3 regions of the Bradyrhizobium sp. Bra64 genome follow, and region 3 is predicted to be linked to each of the others. Evidence: predicted binding sites of a transcription regulator. Region 3 holds the regulator's gene; each other region holds the start of a gene.
What was found. Region 3 encodes PhoB, which activates phosphate uptake and scavenging genes when phosphate is short. Its sites were predicted from a motif close to TGTCATNNANCTGTCAT; they were not measured.
Positions count from the first base shown of each region.

Region 1: a site for PhoB is predicted at 3,433-3,449, ahead of NR187_RS09200 (Orn/Lys/Arg decarboxylase N-terminal domain-containing protein). Genes of this name have one in related genera too.
Region 2: a site for PhoB is predicted at 1,621-1,637, ahead of NR187_RS12135 (alkaline phosphatase). Genes of this name have one in related genera too.

Region 1 is NZ_JALJRD010000002.1:351,029-356,164, reverse strand. It holds gene NR187_RS09215 (hydroxyacid dehydrogenase) at 1-109, shown strand, start outside; gene NR187_RS09210 (hypothetical protein) at 229-441, shown strand; gene NR187_RS09205 (GNAT family N-acetyltransferase) at 445-1,023, opposite strand; gene NR187_RS09200 (Orn/Lys/Arg decarboxylase N-terminal domain-containing protein) at 1,030-3,387, opposite strand; gene NR187_RS09195 (Lrp/AsnC family transcriptional regulator) at 3,837-4,322, opposite strand; gene ald (alanine dehydrogenase) at 4,457-5,136, shown strand, end outside.
Region 2 is NZ_JALJRD010000002.1:995,814-1,000,949, forward strand. It holds gene NR187_RS12135 (alkaline phosphatase) at 1-1,532, opposite strand, end outside; gene NR187_RS12140 (hypothetical protein) at 1,718-2,137, opposite strand; gene NR187_RS12145 (nitronate monooxygenase family protein) at 2,244-3,245, opposite strand; gene NR187_RS12150 (SDR family oxidoreductase) at 3,309-4,046, opposite strand; gene NR187_RS12155 (helix-turn-helix domain-containing protein) at 4,210-4,677, shown strand.
Region 3 is NZ_JALJRD010000017.1:107,737-112,872, forward strand. It holds gene pstB (phosphate ABC transporter ATP-binding protein PstB) at 1-152, shown strand, start outside; gene phoU (phosphate signaling complex protein PhoU) at 164-880, shown strand; gene phoB (phosphate regulon transcriptional regulator PhoB) at 903-1,610, shown strand; gene NR187_RS31255 (GcrA family cell cycle regulator) at 1,742-2,254, opposite strand; gene NR187_RS31260 (aspartate aminotransferase family protein) at 2,710-3,918, shown strand; gene argF (ornithine carbamoyltransferase) at 3,918-4,841, shown strand; gene NR187_RS31270 (Hsp33 family molecular chaperone) at 5,043-5,136, shown strand, end outside.

The sequences.
Region 1 (5,136 bases), on a different contig from region 3:
GGTTCTTGACGTGCTGGACGGCAAGCGTCCGCCGCGCCTGATCAATCCGGAGGTCTGGCCGGTCTACGCGGAGCGTTTCAAGCAGGCCTTCGGGGTGACGCCGGGGTAGGGGCCGCCGGAACGACACGGTGGCGAGAACCGCCCTCCCACCTTGATCCGCGTCAAAATCCCCCTCCCGCAGTCAGGCTAAATGGGATTAGAGTGCCGCCGGGGCAGGCAGGAGGTCCCATGTCAACTTATGTCGTCAGGTTCATGAAGGACGTGCTCGGCCAGTACGGCCGGCAGATCGAGGTGTGCCAAGGCACGCTCGAGATCGACGCCTCCGATGAGGACGAGGCCCGGGAGCGGGCGAAGGCCAGGTTTTGCAAGGACCAGGCGTTGCATCACTGGTCGTTGCATGCCGACCGCATCCAGGTCAGACCGGCTGACTTTCCGTCGTGAGACCTACCGGCCCGGAGTCGTGACAGGCGGGGGCGCCGTCGTCCCGGCGCCGAGCGACCGTTGCACCATGACGGTGTCGGACCAGCGGCCGTGGCGATAGGCGACACCGCTGAGCAGGCCGGCGCGCGTGAAACCGAACCGCTCGTGCAGCGCCAGCGACGGGGCGTTGTCGGCATCGATATAGCCGATCATCTGGCGGAAGCCGGCCGCGGCACAGGCGTCTATCATTCCCTGGAGCAGCAGCCGTCCGACCCCACGGCCGAGATGCGCGTGGTGGACGTAGATCGAGTGCTTGGCCGTATAGCGATAGGCCGGACGCTTGCGGAACAGCACCGCATAGGCATAGCCCACCACTTCGCCGCGATAGGTCGCAACCAGATGCGGCAGGCGCGTCTGCTTCAGATTCTTGCGCCGGTCGCGCAGATCGTCGGGCTCCGGCGCGCCGGTTCCCTCGACGTCGCGCGGCACGCCAGTGCGGACGTGATGGCGGTAGATCGCCAGCATCGCCTCGACGTCGCTTTCGCGTGAGGTGCGGACCAGCACCGGCTCGTCATCCTGACGTGCAACCGCCGTCTCGTTCATCGGCAACTACTCGGCAACGACGTACGTATAGAGCCCGATACGCCCCTGCGCATCGATCTCCTTGTAGACGCCCTGGATTTCCACATCGAAGCCCGGAAACGTGTTGAAGCAGGTCTCGAACATCTTGAGATAATCCACCATGGGCTTGGCCCGTTCCGTCAGCCGCTCGCCGGGCACGATGGTGGCAATGCCGGGCGGATAAACCACGAACGGCGTGGTGGCGATGCGACCCGCGATCGCCTCGATCGGCAGATAGTCGACGTCGTTGCGGAACAAATAACGCGCGGCATCACGGGGCGACATCGCGATCTCGGGCATGTGCTCGGGCATGAACTGCCGAGCCTGGAGCGCGCTGACATCGGCGGCACGGAAGAAGCGGTGCATCTCGCCGCAGAGGTCGCGCAGCCTCACGCCGGCATAGCGCGCCTGTCGCCGCTGATAAAATTCCGGGATCACGTCGGCCAGCAGCGCGTTGTCGTCGTGCAGCCTCTTGAATGCGACGAGACCGGAGATCAGCGTGCCGGCCTTGCTCGCCTCGACCCCGGGCGTGAGCAGGAAGAGCAGGGAGTTGAGATCGTTCTTCTCGGGGACGATGCGGTTTTCGCGCAAATATTGCGCGACGACCGGCGCGGGAATGCCGTGCTCGGCATAAGCGCCGCTGGCGCGATCGAAGCCGGGGGTGAGCAGCGTCAGCTTGTTCGGATCGGTCATGGCAAAGCCTTCGCTGAGGCCAGGAAAGCCGTGCCAGTTGGTATCGGGAGAGAGCTGCCACAGTGCGGGATTGGTGGCGAGCTCGTCGGTGGAGAGCGTTTCCCAGGCGACATTGTGCGCCGCGCCGGGACGGCTGAGATCGGGAATGGCGACGCGATCGGGAACGAAGGGTTCGAAGAACCAGCGCCGGTCCGGTTTCTGCTCCTTCTCCTCGAACTCCCGGCGCATCGCGCGGATCTTCTTGCGCAGCTCGATACCGAGGCGGATCGTGTCGTCCCACAACACCTCGCCGGAGCGGCCCTTCATCATCTGCGCACCGACGTCGAGCGAGGCGAACAGCGGATAGAAGGGAGAGGTCGAGGCGTGCTGCATGAAGCTTTCGTTGAAGCGGCGGTGCTCGACGCGCCGCTTCTGGCCGCGGATGTGGCGGTCCTTGACGTGGATCTGGGAGGCCTGTGAAAAGCTCGCGAGCTGCTTGTGGGTCGACTGCGTCGCGATGATGCCGGGCGCCTCGGGGGAAAGGTTCGCAAGCCCCATGGCGAAGCGGCCGGCATAGAGCGGGTGGAACTTCATGAAGCCGGCCCAGGCCTCGTCGAACAGGATGTACTCGCAGAGATGGCCGATGCGCTTCAGGATCATCTCGGCGCTGTGGATCGTGCCGTCATAGGTGCACTGCTCGACCACGGCGACGCGGAACGGCCGCTCCTTGCGCCAGGCATCCTTGTCCGTGACCAGCGGATGGTTGCGGATCGCCTCGCGCAAGGCCTTCTCGTCGAGCATATCCCAGCGCATCGGGCCGATCAGGCCCCAGGCGTTGCGGATGGTCGGCACGTAGACCGGGACGCCGCCATTGATCATCAGCGCGCCATGATGAGCGGCCTTGTGATTGTTGCGGTCGAACAGCACGAGGTCGCCGTCGGTCACGAGCGCGCCGAGCGCGACTTTGTTCGAGGTCGAGGTGCCGTTGAGCACGAAATAGGTCTTTTCCGCACCGAAAATCTGGGCGGCTTCCTTCTGCGCCTTCAGTGCCGGTCCCTCATGGGTAAGGAGGTCGCCGAGGTCGAGCACGGAATTGTCGAGATCGTCGCGGAAGACGGATTCGCCGAGATGCTCGACGAAGACCCGGCCGATCGGGCTGCGGTTGTAGAACACGCCGCCATTGTGGCCCGGACAGGTCCACAGCTGGTTGCCTTCCTCGGCATAGTCGACCAGCGCGCCGAAGAACGGTGTCTTCAGCGTCTCGGCATATTGCTTGAGCCGGCTGATCAGGTTCTTGGCGATGAAGGTCGGGGTTTCCTCGGACAGGAAGACGTAGCCGTCGATGAAGTCGAGCACCTCGACGGGGAGATCCTCGAAGCGCTTGCGCCGGATCAGGAGGATGATCGGGAAATCGAGGCCGCGCCGCCGCATCAGATTGATCAGCGCCGAGGTCTTGCCCTCCAGGCCCTTCTTGCCCCAGTCCACCACCATGCAGCCGATCGCGGCATCGGTCTGCACCGCGATTTCGGCGTCCTCCAGCTTGCGGGCCCGGACCACCTCGAAGCCGGAGCGCTGGATCTCCTCGATGATCTGGTTGAAGCGGATGCCTTCGAGGTCGTCCGCGTCGAACACGGGTGCGGCGAAGAGGAAGTTGAAGCGCTTGAAATAGTCCATGTCAGGTCCCGAATGTGCAGGGACCGACAGGTCTCTGCGTATTCGATGACAGTTCTATGACGGAGCCAAAAGGCCGGTGTTGATGAGCCAATGGCGGTTCGCGGGTCAGGGCACGTGAGTGCGCATGATGAAGGAACCCCACACCCAGCCGTTCGAGAACTGACACCAATCGTCCGTCCGGCATCCCACAAGCGGAAACTTCTGCCCCTTGCGGAGGACGCCGATCACTTTCCCGACCCCGCCGGGAATGTCGTAGAGATCGACGTCAGAGATGATGGCCGTGGTCTTCTGGGCGGGGGCACCCGTACCGAGGACGCGGGTGTGGGTCGCGAGGCGCGGGGTGTCTTCAACCGTTCGGTTGATCTCGGTGCTTGCGTGTGATGGGAACTCGCGTATTCCCTGGCGCGTGTAACTCTCCAGTCACGAGCCGGGTGTGCCGACGGAAGCCATCAGCCTTGTCGCTTTGCCTCGCCGAACACCACGGTCGGCACCGCGCGGTTGACGACGTCGCGTAGCGCGAAGCTCGATTGCACCCGCGCCACCCGCGGCAGGCGCGACAGCTCGGTGCGGTGGATGCGTTCGAAATCCTGGATGTCGCGGGCAAGCACGATCAGGATGTAGTCGTCGTTGCCCGACATCAGGAAGCAGCGCACGACGGAGGGGCATTTCACCACCTCCGCCTCGAACGCCTTCAGCGCCTCGTCGCTCTGGCTTTCCAGCGCGATCCGGACCAGCACCGTCGTGGTGAGGCCGAATTGCGCGAGGTCGAGCGCGGCCTGGTAGGCCTGGATGTAGCCGTCGTCCTCCAGGGTTTTCTGCCGCCGCGCCAGCGCCGTGCTCGACAGGCCGACCTTGGTGGCGAGCTCGGTGTGGCTGGCCCGCGCATTGGTGGTGAGTTCCGCAAGGATGGCGAGATCTTTCCGGTCCAGGGCCAAGGTTTGGTTTCCAGCGTGAAAGGGCACTTCCGCGCCTGAAACCGGCGCGGGGAGGGCAAAGCTAGCGGATATTTGCACGAAACCAAACCGGGCACGTCGTTACGATGATCGGAGTGAATCAAAAGGAGCCCAGAATGCGCGTCGGTGTGCCCAAGGAAATCAAGGTGCAGGAATATCGCGTCGGGCTTACCCCGGGCGCGGTCCGCGAATATAGCGCGGCAGGACACCAGGTGACGGTCGAGACCGGCGCCGGCAGCGGCATCGGCGCCTCCGACGAGGTCTATCGGCGGGCAGGGGCCTCCATCGCCGACAGCGCCCACGATATCTTCGCGAAGTCCGACCTGATCGTGAAGGTGAAGGAGCCGCAGAAGGTTGAGTGGGCCCAACTTCGCGAAGGCCAGATCCTGTTTACTTATCTGCATCTCGCGCCGGATCCCGAACAGGCCAAGGGCTTGCTTGCCTCCGGCTGTACGGCGATCGCCTATGAAACCGTCACCGACGCGGCCGGTCGCCTCCCCCTGCTCGCGCCGATGAGCGAAGTCGCCGGCCGCCTCGCCATCGAGGCCGCCGGCGCCGCGCTCAGGCGTTCGGCTGGCGGACGCGGGCTGCTGCTGGGCGGTGTCCCCGGCGTTCAGCCGGCGCGGGTCGTCGTGCTCGGCGGCGGCGTGGTGGGAACACAGGCCGCGCGCATGGCTGCAGGGCTCGGCGCCGAAGTCACCGTCATCGACCGCTCCATACCGCGCTTGCGTGAACTGGACGATCTCTTTGCCGGGCGCGTGCGCACCCGGTTCTCGACGATCGAATCGGTCGAAGA
Region 2 (5,136 bases), on a different contig from region 3:
GGCTCGATGTCGACCGACCAGAGGTCGCGGTCGTCGACGTCTTTCAGCGTCACGGTCATCACGCCGTTGCGGCCGTCGATATCGACGCGGCCGAAGAACTGCAAGCCGAAGCAGGGCGCCAGATTCTCGCCCTGCGCTTCGCTGCATCCGTTCTGGTACATCGCGACCGGACCAAACGTGTCGTCCAGTTCGCCCGGCCCCCAGGTGCCGGCATGCAGGGGACCGGAGACGAATTCCCAGAACGGCTCGAAATCCCTGAACTGCGCCTTGTTTGGATCGTAATAATGCGCAGCGGTGTAGTGCATGTCGGCGGTGAGCCAGACGATGTTGCGAACACCGGTGCGCTTGATCGAGGCCAGCAGATCGGCGATTTCGTGCTCGCGCCGGTCGGGCGGCCCGTCGCCGAGCGCAACCGCATCCGGGCTGACGAGGCCGATCGGCAGGTCGGCGGCGATCACCTTCCAGGTAGCGCGCGAGGCGGCGAGCTCGCGCTTCAGCCAGGCGAGCTGCTCGGCGCCCAGGATCCAGCCGCGATGGTCATCGCCCTTGTTCCAGCTGTCGTCGCGATAGCTGCGCATGTCGATCATGAAGACATCGAGCCGCGGACCATAGGCGATCTTGCGATAGACCCGCCCCTTCCGCGCGCCGATGTCGCGGATCGGCATGAAGTCGAAGAAGGCGCGGCGGGCGCGCGCGACCAAACGCGGCGTGCCGTCGTCCTCGTGGCCGGCGTCGTCATAGCTGCCGGTCGGCGACCAGTCGTTGGTGACCTCGTGGTCGTCCCACTGCGCGAACATCGGCACCTCGGCGTGGAAAGCGCGGAAATGCTCGTCGAGGTGGTTGTATTTGTAGTTGCCGCGGAACTGCGCCAGCGTGTGCGCGACCTCGGATTTCTCCTCGGTCACCAGATTGCGCCAGGTCTCTCCGTTCGGCAGCTTCTGCTGGGAGGGAATCGTGCAGTCGGCGTAGATGTGGTCGCCGGAGTGGATGAAGAAGTCCGGGCGGTTGTCGAGCATCGTGCGATAGCTGCGATAGCCGCCGCGCGAGATGTCGATGCCCCAGCCCTGCCCCGCGACATCACCCGACCACAGGAACGAGATCGACCGGCCGGCAGACGGCGCGGTGCGGAAATGGCCGACGCGGGTTTCGCCGGCAACGCCGGTCGCGATGTCGTCGAAGCGGACTCGATAGAAGATGTCTTGCCCCGGTGGCAGATCGTTCAGAAGGACTTTTGACGTGAAGTCGGCGTCCGGCAACGCATCGCGCGAAGCTGACGCGATGACGGTCTTGAAGCTCTCGACGGTCGAGCACTCCACCTGCATGCGCGCAGGCCGGTCAGCGCGCGCCCAGATCACAGCCGAGCCGTCCGAGATATCGCCGGACTGGATGCCGCCTGCGATCTGCGGACGATCCGCGGCGCGGCCGAGGTGCGGCTTGGCGAGTGTGCCGAGCGAGGCGACGGCGAGGCTTGAGGTGGAGCGGACCAGGAACTGCCGCCGGGTCCAGGCGCGCGCGGCGCGGAGCGTTGCCATTCAGGGAACCTTCGTCGAATCGCGACGGAAGGTGCCTGCGCCGTTTGACTCCCGGCTTACGGTTTCTTGACTCCATGCCTACCGTTTTGCGACGGACAGATGACGGATCGGGCTACACCTGCGCGACGGTGCACTCGTTCGCCCCGTTCTTACGGGGAGAGCGTTGGGTCCGGCTGTCTCGCCAGCTAATGCTTCCAGTTGCAGATGCCGCCGCTGCGGCACGGCCAGGTCTGGATTCGGGTGTCCATCGCCTGCGCATCCAGAGGATTGCCGTGACGATGCGCGAGTCTGGTGCGAGCGGCGCCGCGCGGCTGCGCGGGCCTGGCGTGCGCGACCTTCGGCTCGGACACATGCACACGTTCAGCCGCGACCTTCTTCGGCACATCTACCGGTTCGGCCCGCGCCTGCGCTTCGTTGCCGCCGCGCGCCTCCAGCGCAACAGGAGCGAATTGCGTCTCGGGCCCGAGCCGCTTCGGCGACAGGACTGCCTTGGACAGGTCAAGGCCGAGATATTCACCGGGCTTGTAATCATCAGCGCGCGCGAGGCCGCCCCATGCGAGCACGACGCCGAGGGCAACGACAAAAGATACGCTCTTCAGGACCACGGACGCCTCCTGAAATTGATTGTTAAGGGGTAATTTACTTCTATCTAGGAGGCGTCGCGCGCAATTCCAGCGGCCAAATGCCGCCGTGGTTAAGAAGTTTGCGGTGTCAGGCGACCTTTCGCGCTGCACCCGTCCCGTCCAGGAACCCCATCAGGCGGCTCCGGATGATGGTTTCCGCTTCGCCCATGATGCGATCCACCAGTTCCTTGCATGAGGGGATGTCGTGGATGAGGCCGGCCACCATTCCGCAGCTCCAGGCGCCCGCATCCATCTGGCCCTCCAGCATGATCCTGGGATAGACGCCCGCGACCTGGTCGTGGATGTCGTCGATCTTGAGCTTGTCGCCCTTCTCGCGCTCGATCTCGAGCAGGCGATCGACGTTGGCGTTCTTGAGCACGCGCTCGGTGTTGCGCAAGCTCCGCATGATCAGGCGGGTGTCGAGCTCGGTGGCCGCGACCAGCGCGTTCTTCACGTTCTGATGCACCGGCGCTTCCTTGGTGGCGATGAAGCGCGTGCCCATGTTCATGCCGGCCGCGCCCAGCGAGAGCGCCGCAACGAGGCTGCGGCCGTCCGCCATGCCGCCGGAGGCGACGAACGGAATCTTCAGCTCCTCCGCCGCACGGGGCAGCAGGATCATGTTGGGGATGTCGTCCTCACCGGGATGACCGCCGCACTCGAAGCCATCGACGCTGACGGCGTCGCAGCCGATGCGTTCGGCTTTCAGTGAATGCCGGACCGACGTGCATTTGTGGATGACCTTGATGCCAGCGGCCTTCAGCGCCGGCATGTAGGCTTCCGGGCTGCGACCCGCGGTCTCCACCGCCTTGATGCCGCCCTCGACGATGGCCGCGATGTATTCCGGATAGGGCGGCGCCGCGAAGGTCGGCAGGAAGGTGAGGTTCACGCCGAACGGCTTGTCGGTCATGCCGCGGCAGCGCGCGATCTCCTTGGCGAGCAATTCCGGCGTCTTCTGCGTGAGACCGGTGATGATGCCGAGCCCGCCGGCATTGGAGACGGCGGCAGCCAGTTCGGCAAAACCGACGAAATGCATGCCGCCCTGGATGATGGGGTGCTCGATGCCGAACAGTTCGGTGATCGCGGTCTTCACGTTTGGGCCTCCCGAAGTTTCGATTTGTGTTTGGATCAGTCTAGCCGGACTTTTGCGCGGCGGTCACCATTTCTCTCCGAACGGCCTGATCTCCATCTCGAAGGTCCAGGCACTCTTGGGCTGCTGATAGAGCTGCCAATAGGAATCGGCCACAGCCGATGGCGGCATCAGGAGGTCGGGATTGTCGAGCGCATTGGGCCCGAGGGCTTCGAGCCGGCGCTGCCGCACCCATTCGGTGTCGACGCCGGAATCGATGATGAGATGGGCGACGTGGATGTTCTTCGGCCCAAGCTCGCGCGCCATCGCCTGCGCCACCGCGCGCAGGCCGAACTTGGCACTGGCGAAGGCGGCAAAGCCGCTGCCGCCGCGCAGGGACGCGGTCGCACCGGTGAAGAAGATCTTGCCGCCGCCGCGCGCCAGCATCAGCCGCGCCGCTTCGCGCCCCGCGAGGAAGCCGGAATAGCAGGCCATCTCCCAGACCTTGCGGAACACGCGCTCGCTGGTGTCGAGGATCGGAAAATTGACGTTGGCGCCGACGTTGAAGATGCAGACGTCCAGCGGCGCGTGCTTGTCGGCGTCGTTGAGGAAGGAGATGACCTCCTCCTCTTTCCGCGCATCGAGCGAACGCGCATGGATCTCGCCGCCCGCGGCCTCGATGTCCCGCACCAGCGGCGCGAGCTTGTCGCCGTTGCGGCGGCCGGCGAAGACCGCGAAACCTTCGGCGGCAAACTTCTTGGCAATCTCCGAGCCGATGAAATCGCCGGCCCCGATCACGGCAGCTGTCGCGTTTCGCTTGGGCAAAGTCGCCTCCTCCGGTGAGAGCGTGTAATTGGGCCGAAGGCTATAGTTCTAAAATAGAACTGTCAAACTTCGCGACGGACTGTTAGGCTTCTTTGCAAATAGCGCTGATCATTCAAGTCAGTTCCTTTTTCTGACTTACTAGGCTCGGCCGGGAGACGGCATCATGAAATGGGACACGCTGGACGAAGAGCCCTGCTCGCTCTCCCGCACCGTCGCGGTGGTCGGTGACCGCTGGACGCTGCTGATCCTGCGCGAATGCTTTTTGCGGGTGCGGCGCTTCGAGGGTTTTCAATCCTCGCTTCAGATCACGCGGCACCTGCTCTCGGAGCGGCTGAAGAAGCTGGTCCGCTTCGGCATCCTGCGCCGCGTCCCCTATTCAGAGGCGCCCAAACGCTATGAATATATCCTCACCCAGAAGGGCCTCGACCTCTACCCGATCATCATGGCGATGGTGCATTGGGGCGACGCCCACATGGGCGACGAACGCGGCCGCCCGCTGCTGCACGAGCACAAGACCTGCGGCAAGCAGTTCGACCCGGTGATGGTGTGCTCGGAATGCGGCGAGGTGCTGCATGCGAAGCAGGTGCATGTGCATCCGGGACCGGGGCGTAAGGAGGCGGTGGCGGGGTGAACGGACGCGAGGTCGCTACGGCGATCGCCGCTCAGCCCGCGCTGGCGAACTCGACAGCCACGTCATTGTGCACGCTATCGTGCCCACGACTGCGCGAAGATGCACGATACGGCTCGCGACCAGCTCGATTTTCTGCGGCGCATTGGAGTTGGGTTCCATTGATATTGGTCAAGGGTGAGCCCGAACGCCATGACACGTTCCCTCTGATGATCGCATCTCAGGGAGAGAACACATGACAAGAACCGCCAAGCTTCTTGGACTGATCGTGATGGCTGGGCTCTTGACCGCAGTTCCGCTGTCGCCGGATTACTCGCCGGCGAACGGGCCATCCGTATCGCTTGATCGCGCCGAGGCGAGAGTTGGGCGACCGCTTACACCGATGAGCGTGGCAGGCGTCAACCGCAGAGTGCACCGGCGCGCCTATTACGGTGCGGCCGCGGTGGGAGGCGCCGCGGCCTA
Region 3 (5,136 bases):
TCACCCACAACATGCAGCAGGCGGCGCGCGTCTCCGACAAGACCGCCTTCATGTATCTCGGCGAGTTGATCGAGTTCGACGAGACCAGCAAGATATTCACGTCGCCGACCGATCGGCGCACGCAGGACTACATCACCGGCCGGTTCGGCTGAGGAGACAGGACATGGGTTCCGAACATACCGCAAAGGCCTTCGACACCGACCTCCAGGAGCTCACTCGCCTGGTCGCCGAGATGGGCGGAATCGCAGAGCGCATGATCGTCGATTCCGTCGATGCGCTGATCCGCCGCGACGTCGCGCTCGGCCAGCGCGTCGTCGCCATCGACGTCGAGCTCGACGCGCTCCAGAAGAAGATCGAGGAGCGCGCCGTCCTCACCATTGCGCGCCGCCAGCCGATGGCGGTCGATCTGCGCGAGATCGTCGGCGCCATGCGCGTCGCGACCGATCTGGAGCGTATCGGCGACCTCGCCAAGAACATGGGCAAGCGCGTCGCGGCGCTGGAAACGGATTTTCATCCGCTCAAGCTGTTCCGCGGCCTCGAGCACATGACCGACCTCGTGCAGCAGCAGGTCAAGTCGGTGCTGGACGCCTATGCCGCGCACGATCTGCCGGCGGCGATGGCGGTGTGGAAGGGCGACGAGGAAGTCGATGCCATCTGCACCTCGCTGTTCCGCGAGCTTCTCACCTACATGATGGAGGATCCGCGCAACATCTCGTTCTGCATCCATTTGATGTTCTGCGCCAAGAATATCGAGCGCATCGGCGACCACGCCACCAATATCGCCGAGACCGTGTTCTACATGATCGAGGGCCAGGCGATCACCGACAAGCGGCCGAAGGGCGACATGACGAACTTCGCCACGACGGTTCCGAATACCTGATCACGCAAGGAGCGACGACACCATGGGCGCACGCATTATGGTGGTTGAGGACGAGGAAGCTCTCACCGAGCTTCTTCGCTACAACCTCGAAGGCGACGGCTATGACGTCGAGACGGTGATGCGCGGCGACGACGCCGACACCCGGCTCAAGGAGCACATCCCCGATCTCATCGTGCTCGACTGGATGCTGCCGGGTCTGTCCGGCATCGAGCTGTGCCGACGGCTGCGCACCCGGCCCGAGACCAAGCAGCTCCCGATCATCATGCTCACCGCGCGCGGCGAGGAGAGCGAGCGGGTGCGGGGTCTTGCGACCGGCGCCGACGATTACATCGTCAAGCCGTTTTCGGTGCCGGAGCTGCTGGCGCGGGTGAAGGGCCTCTTGCGGCGCGCAAGCCCGGAGCGGCTCGCCACCGTGCTCGCCTATGGCGACATCGAGCTCGATCGCGACAAGCGCCGCGTGGCGCGCTCCGGCCGGCCGATCGACCTCGGCCCGACCGAATATCGCCTCCTGGAGTTCTTCCTGGAGCATCCGGGCCGGGTGTTCTCGCGCGAGCAGCTGCTCGACAGCGTCTGGGGCCGCGACATCTACATCGACGAGCGCACGGTCGACGTGCATATCGGCCGCCTGCGCAAGCTGCTCAATCTCGGCCGCGAGCAGGACCCGATCCGCACCGTCCGCGGCGCCGGCTATGCGCTGGACGACCGTTTCGCGAAGGCGGAGCAGGCGTAAGTTCAGCCGCGAACAGGCAAGTAAAAAGCGCGCCGGGCGGCGCGCATTTCCATTTTTCGATCGTTCCGGTCCCTACTGCGCAATTGCGCGCTAGCTAGTTAGGCCGGGACGATGTCGTTTGGAGCCGGGCTTCAGCGCGGCCCCGGCTTCGCCGGTGCGCGCCGGCGATCCGCCGCGGGCTGATACGCCACGCGCGAGTGCTGGGCGCAATAGGGCAGGCCGGAGAGGGCCTTGCCGCCGCAGAAGAAGAAGTCCGGGCTCGAGGGATCGCCGACCGGCCAGTGGCAGGTCGCCTCGTTCAGCTCCAGCAGCGACAGCCGCTGGCTCATCGGCACCACGTTGTCGTAGGTGACCGGCTCAGCCTCCACCTCGACCTCGAAGGCCTGCGCCAGCGCGGTGTTGCCGCGCGAGATCGGACGGGTCACCCGCATCATGTGCTGCGCGGGACGCGCCTTGCGCGGCCGGGGCGCTGCGGAAGATGGGCTCTTGGCGCGGCCCGACAGGCCGAGCCTGTGCACTTTGCCGATCACGGCATTGCGGGTCACATTGCCGAGCTCAGCCGCGATCTGGCTGGCCGAAAGTCCGGCCTCCCAGAGCTTTTTCAGCTGCTCGACGCGATCATCGGACCAGGTCAAAACCGTCATTGCACCCTTTCCCTCGCTGCGCGCCAGCCATCCTGGGGCCTCGCAGCGAATGCCTAAGCCTTAAAAACCCGTGCCGTCAGAATCCCTTAAGGCTCGCCGGGCGCGCCAATGACGCCCGAACGTTTACGCCGGTACATAAGGACTTAGAGATCAGAACCGCTGCACGAGATGTCGTATCTGACAATCCAAACGCTACAATATGGCGTGACTCCCGCGCAAGAGTCCGCCGACTCGCTTCCACATGTTCCGTGGTGAAAAACCCGCAAAATCGGCACCGCAAGACTACGGATTCTGCGTTTCGCGAGGCTTTCCGGGCGGCATTGACACCCGTCTTGCCAGGCATAAGATAGTGCCGCGTGCCGCCCTTAAAAGGCGGCACGTTTCGTTTTCCGGACCGGTCAATGGTGCGTTGCGCAATGCACATTCAGGCCGTCCACAACATTCAAGTGATCGTCATGACCAACAGCGCCGCGCCGCATTTGCTCCCTGTTTTCGCCAGGGCCGACCTCGGCTTCGAGCGCGGCGAGGGCTGCTGGCTGATCGCGACCAATGGCGAGCGCTATCTCGATTTCACTTCGGGCGTCGCCGTGAATGCGCTCGGTCATGCTCATCCCGCGCTGGTCGCAGCGTTGCAGGAGCAGGCGACCAAGCTCTGGCACATGTCGAACCTGTTCCAGAGCCCGGACGGCGAGAAGCTTGCGAACCGCCTCTGCAACGAGAGCTTTGCGGACTTCGTGTTCTTCTGCAATTCCGGCGCCGAGGCGCTGGAAGGTGTGATCAAGCTGGTCCGCCATCATCACTTCTCCAAGGGGCATCCGGAACGCTATCGCATCATCACCTTCGAAGGCGCGTTCCACGGCCGCACGCTGGCGACGCTGGCCGCGACGGGTTCTGCGAAATATCTCGAAGGTTTCGGTCCGCCGATGGATGGTTTCGACCAGGTGGCGCATGGTGACATCGAGGCCGTGAAGAAGGCGATCGGTCCGCAGACCGCCGGCATCCTGATCGAGCCGATCCAGGGCGAGGGTGGCGTGCGTTCGGCGCCTCCCGGCTTCCTCAAGGCGTTGCGCCAGCTCTGTGACGAGAAAGGCCTGCTGCTCGCGTTCGACGAGGTGCAGACCGGCATGGGCCGCACTGGCGATCTCTTCGCCTATAAGCGCACCGGCGTCACGCCTGACGTGATGTCGCTGGCCAAGGCGCTCGGCGGCGGCTTCCCGATCGGCGCGATCCTGGCGACCGCGGACGCGGCTTCCGGCATGGGGCCCGGCTCGCACGGCTCGACCTTCGGCGGCAATCCGCTCGCGATCGCGGCCGCGAACGCCGTGCTCGACGTCATGCTCAAGCCCGGCTTCTTCGATCACGTCCAGAGGATGTCGCTGCTGCTCAAGCAGAAGCTCGCCTCCGTGATCGACCGTCATCCCGATATCGTCAGCGAAGTGCGCGGCGAGGGCCTCCTGATCGGCATCAAGGCCGTGGTGCCCTCGGGCGATTTGGTCGCAGCTTTGCGCAACGAAAAATTGCTCACGGTCGGCGCCGGCGACAATGTCGTGCGTTTCCTGCCGCCTTTAATCGTCACCGAAGCCGAGATCGAGGACAGCGTCGGGCGGCTCGAGCGCGCCTGCACCGCGATCTCGTCCAGTCAGACCAAGCGGGCGGCAAGCTGATGAGCAAGTCGCCGAAGCACTTCCTCGATATCAACGAGCTGCCGTTGTCGGAGCTCAAGAGCATGCTCGCCGCCTCCTCCGCCATGAAGGCGAAGCAGAAGGTGCATCAGCCGGTCAGGCCGCTCGAAGGCAAGACGCTTGCGATGATCTTCGAGCGGCCCTCCACGCGCACCCGCGTCTCGTTCGACGTCGCGATGCGCCAGCTCGGCGGCGAGCCCATCATGCTCACCGGTGCCGAGATGCAGCTCGGCCGCGGCGAGACCATCGCCGACACCGCGCGTGTGCTGTCGCGCTATGTCGACGCCATCATGATTCGCATCCTCAATCACGATGCGCTGCTGGAGCTTGCGGAATATGCGACGGTGCCCGTCATCAACGGCCTGACGCGCCGGTCGCACCCATGCCAGGTGATGGCCGACCTCATGACCTACGAAGAACATCGCGGCCCGATCGAGGGCAGGACGGTGGCCTGGACCGGCGACGACAACAACGTGCTCGCCTCCTGGGCGCACGCCGCCGAGCGCTTCAAGTTCCAGCTCAATGTCGCGACCCCGCCGGAGCTGGCGCCGAAGAAAGTCATGCGCGACTTCATCAAGGCGACCGGCGCGTCGATCGTGCTCGGCACCGATCCCGAAGCCGCCGTGAAGGGGGCCGACTGCGTCGTCACCGATACCTGGGTGTCGATGGGCGACAAGGAAGGCGAGCACCGCCACAACGTGCTCAAGCCCTATCAGGTCAATTCGAAGCTGATGTCGCTGGCCAAGCCCGACGCGCTGTTCATGCACTGCCTGCCGGCCCATCGCGGCGAGGAGGTCACGGATGAGGTGATCGACGGCCCGCAATCCGTCGTGTTCGACGAGGCCGAGAACCGCCTGCATGCGCAGAAGGGCATTCTGGCCTGGTGCTTCGACGCGGTGAAATGATCTGAACGCGTGTCGCGTTGCCGTCGCCTCACATGGCGCTGTCGTCCCTGACAAGCGTAGCTCATGGCAATGCATAGCGTTGCCGGGACCGAAGCGCTTGTCCGGGACGACAGCGATTTCGAGGTTGCTTGGTACGGTTCAAACGGCTCCCGCGCACGCTACCCCCTTCCATTTTTCTCCTCCGACCCCAGATAAAGCGCCATGGTTTCCCAATCCCCTGACATGAAAACCGGGCCCGAAGGCCCGGTTCGCGCACCATCGGCGGTTTCGATCGATGACGCCGTGCTGCCCTACG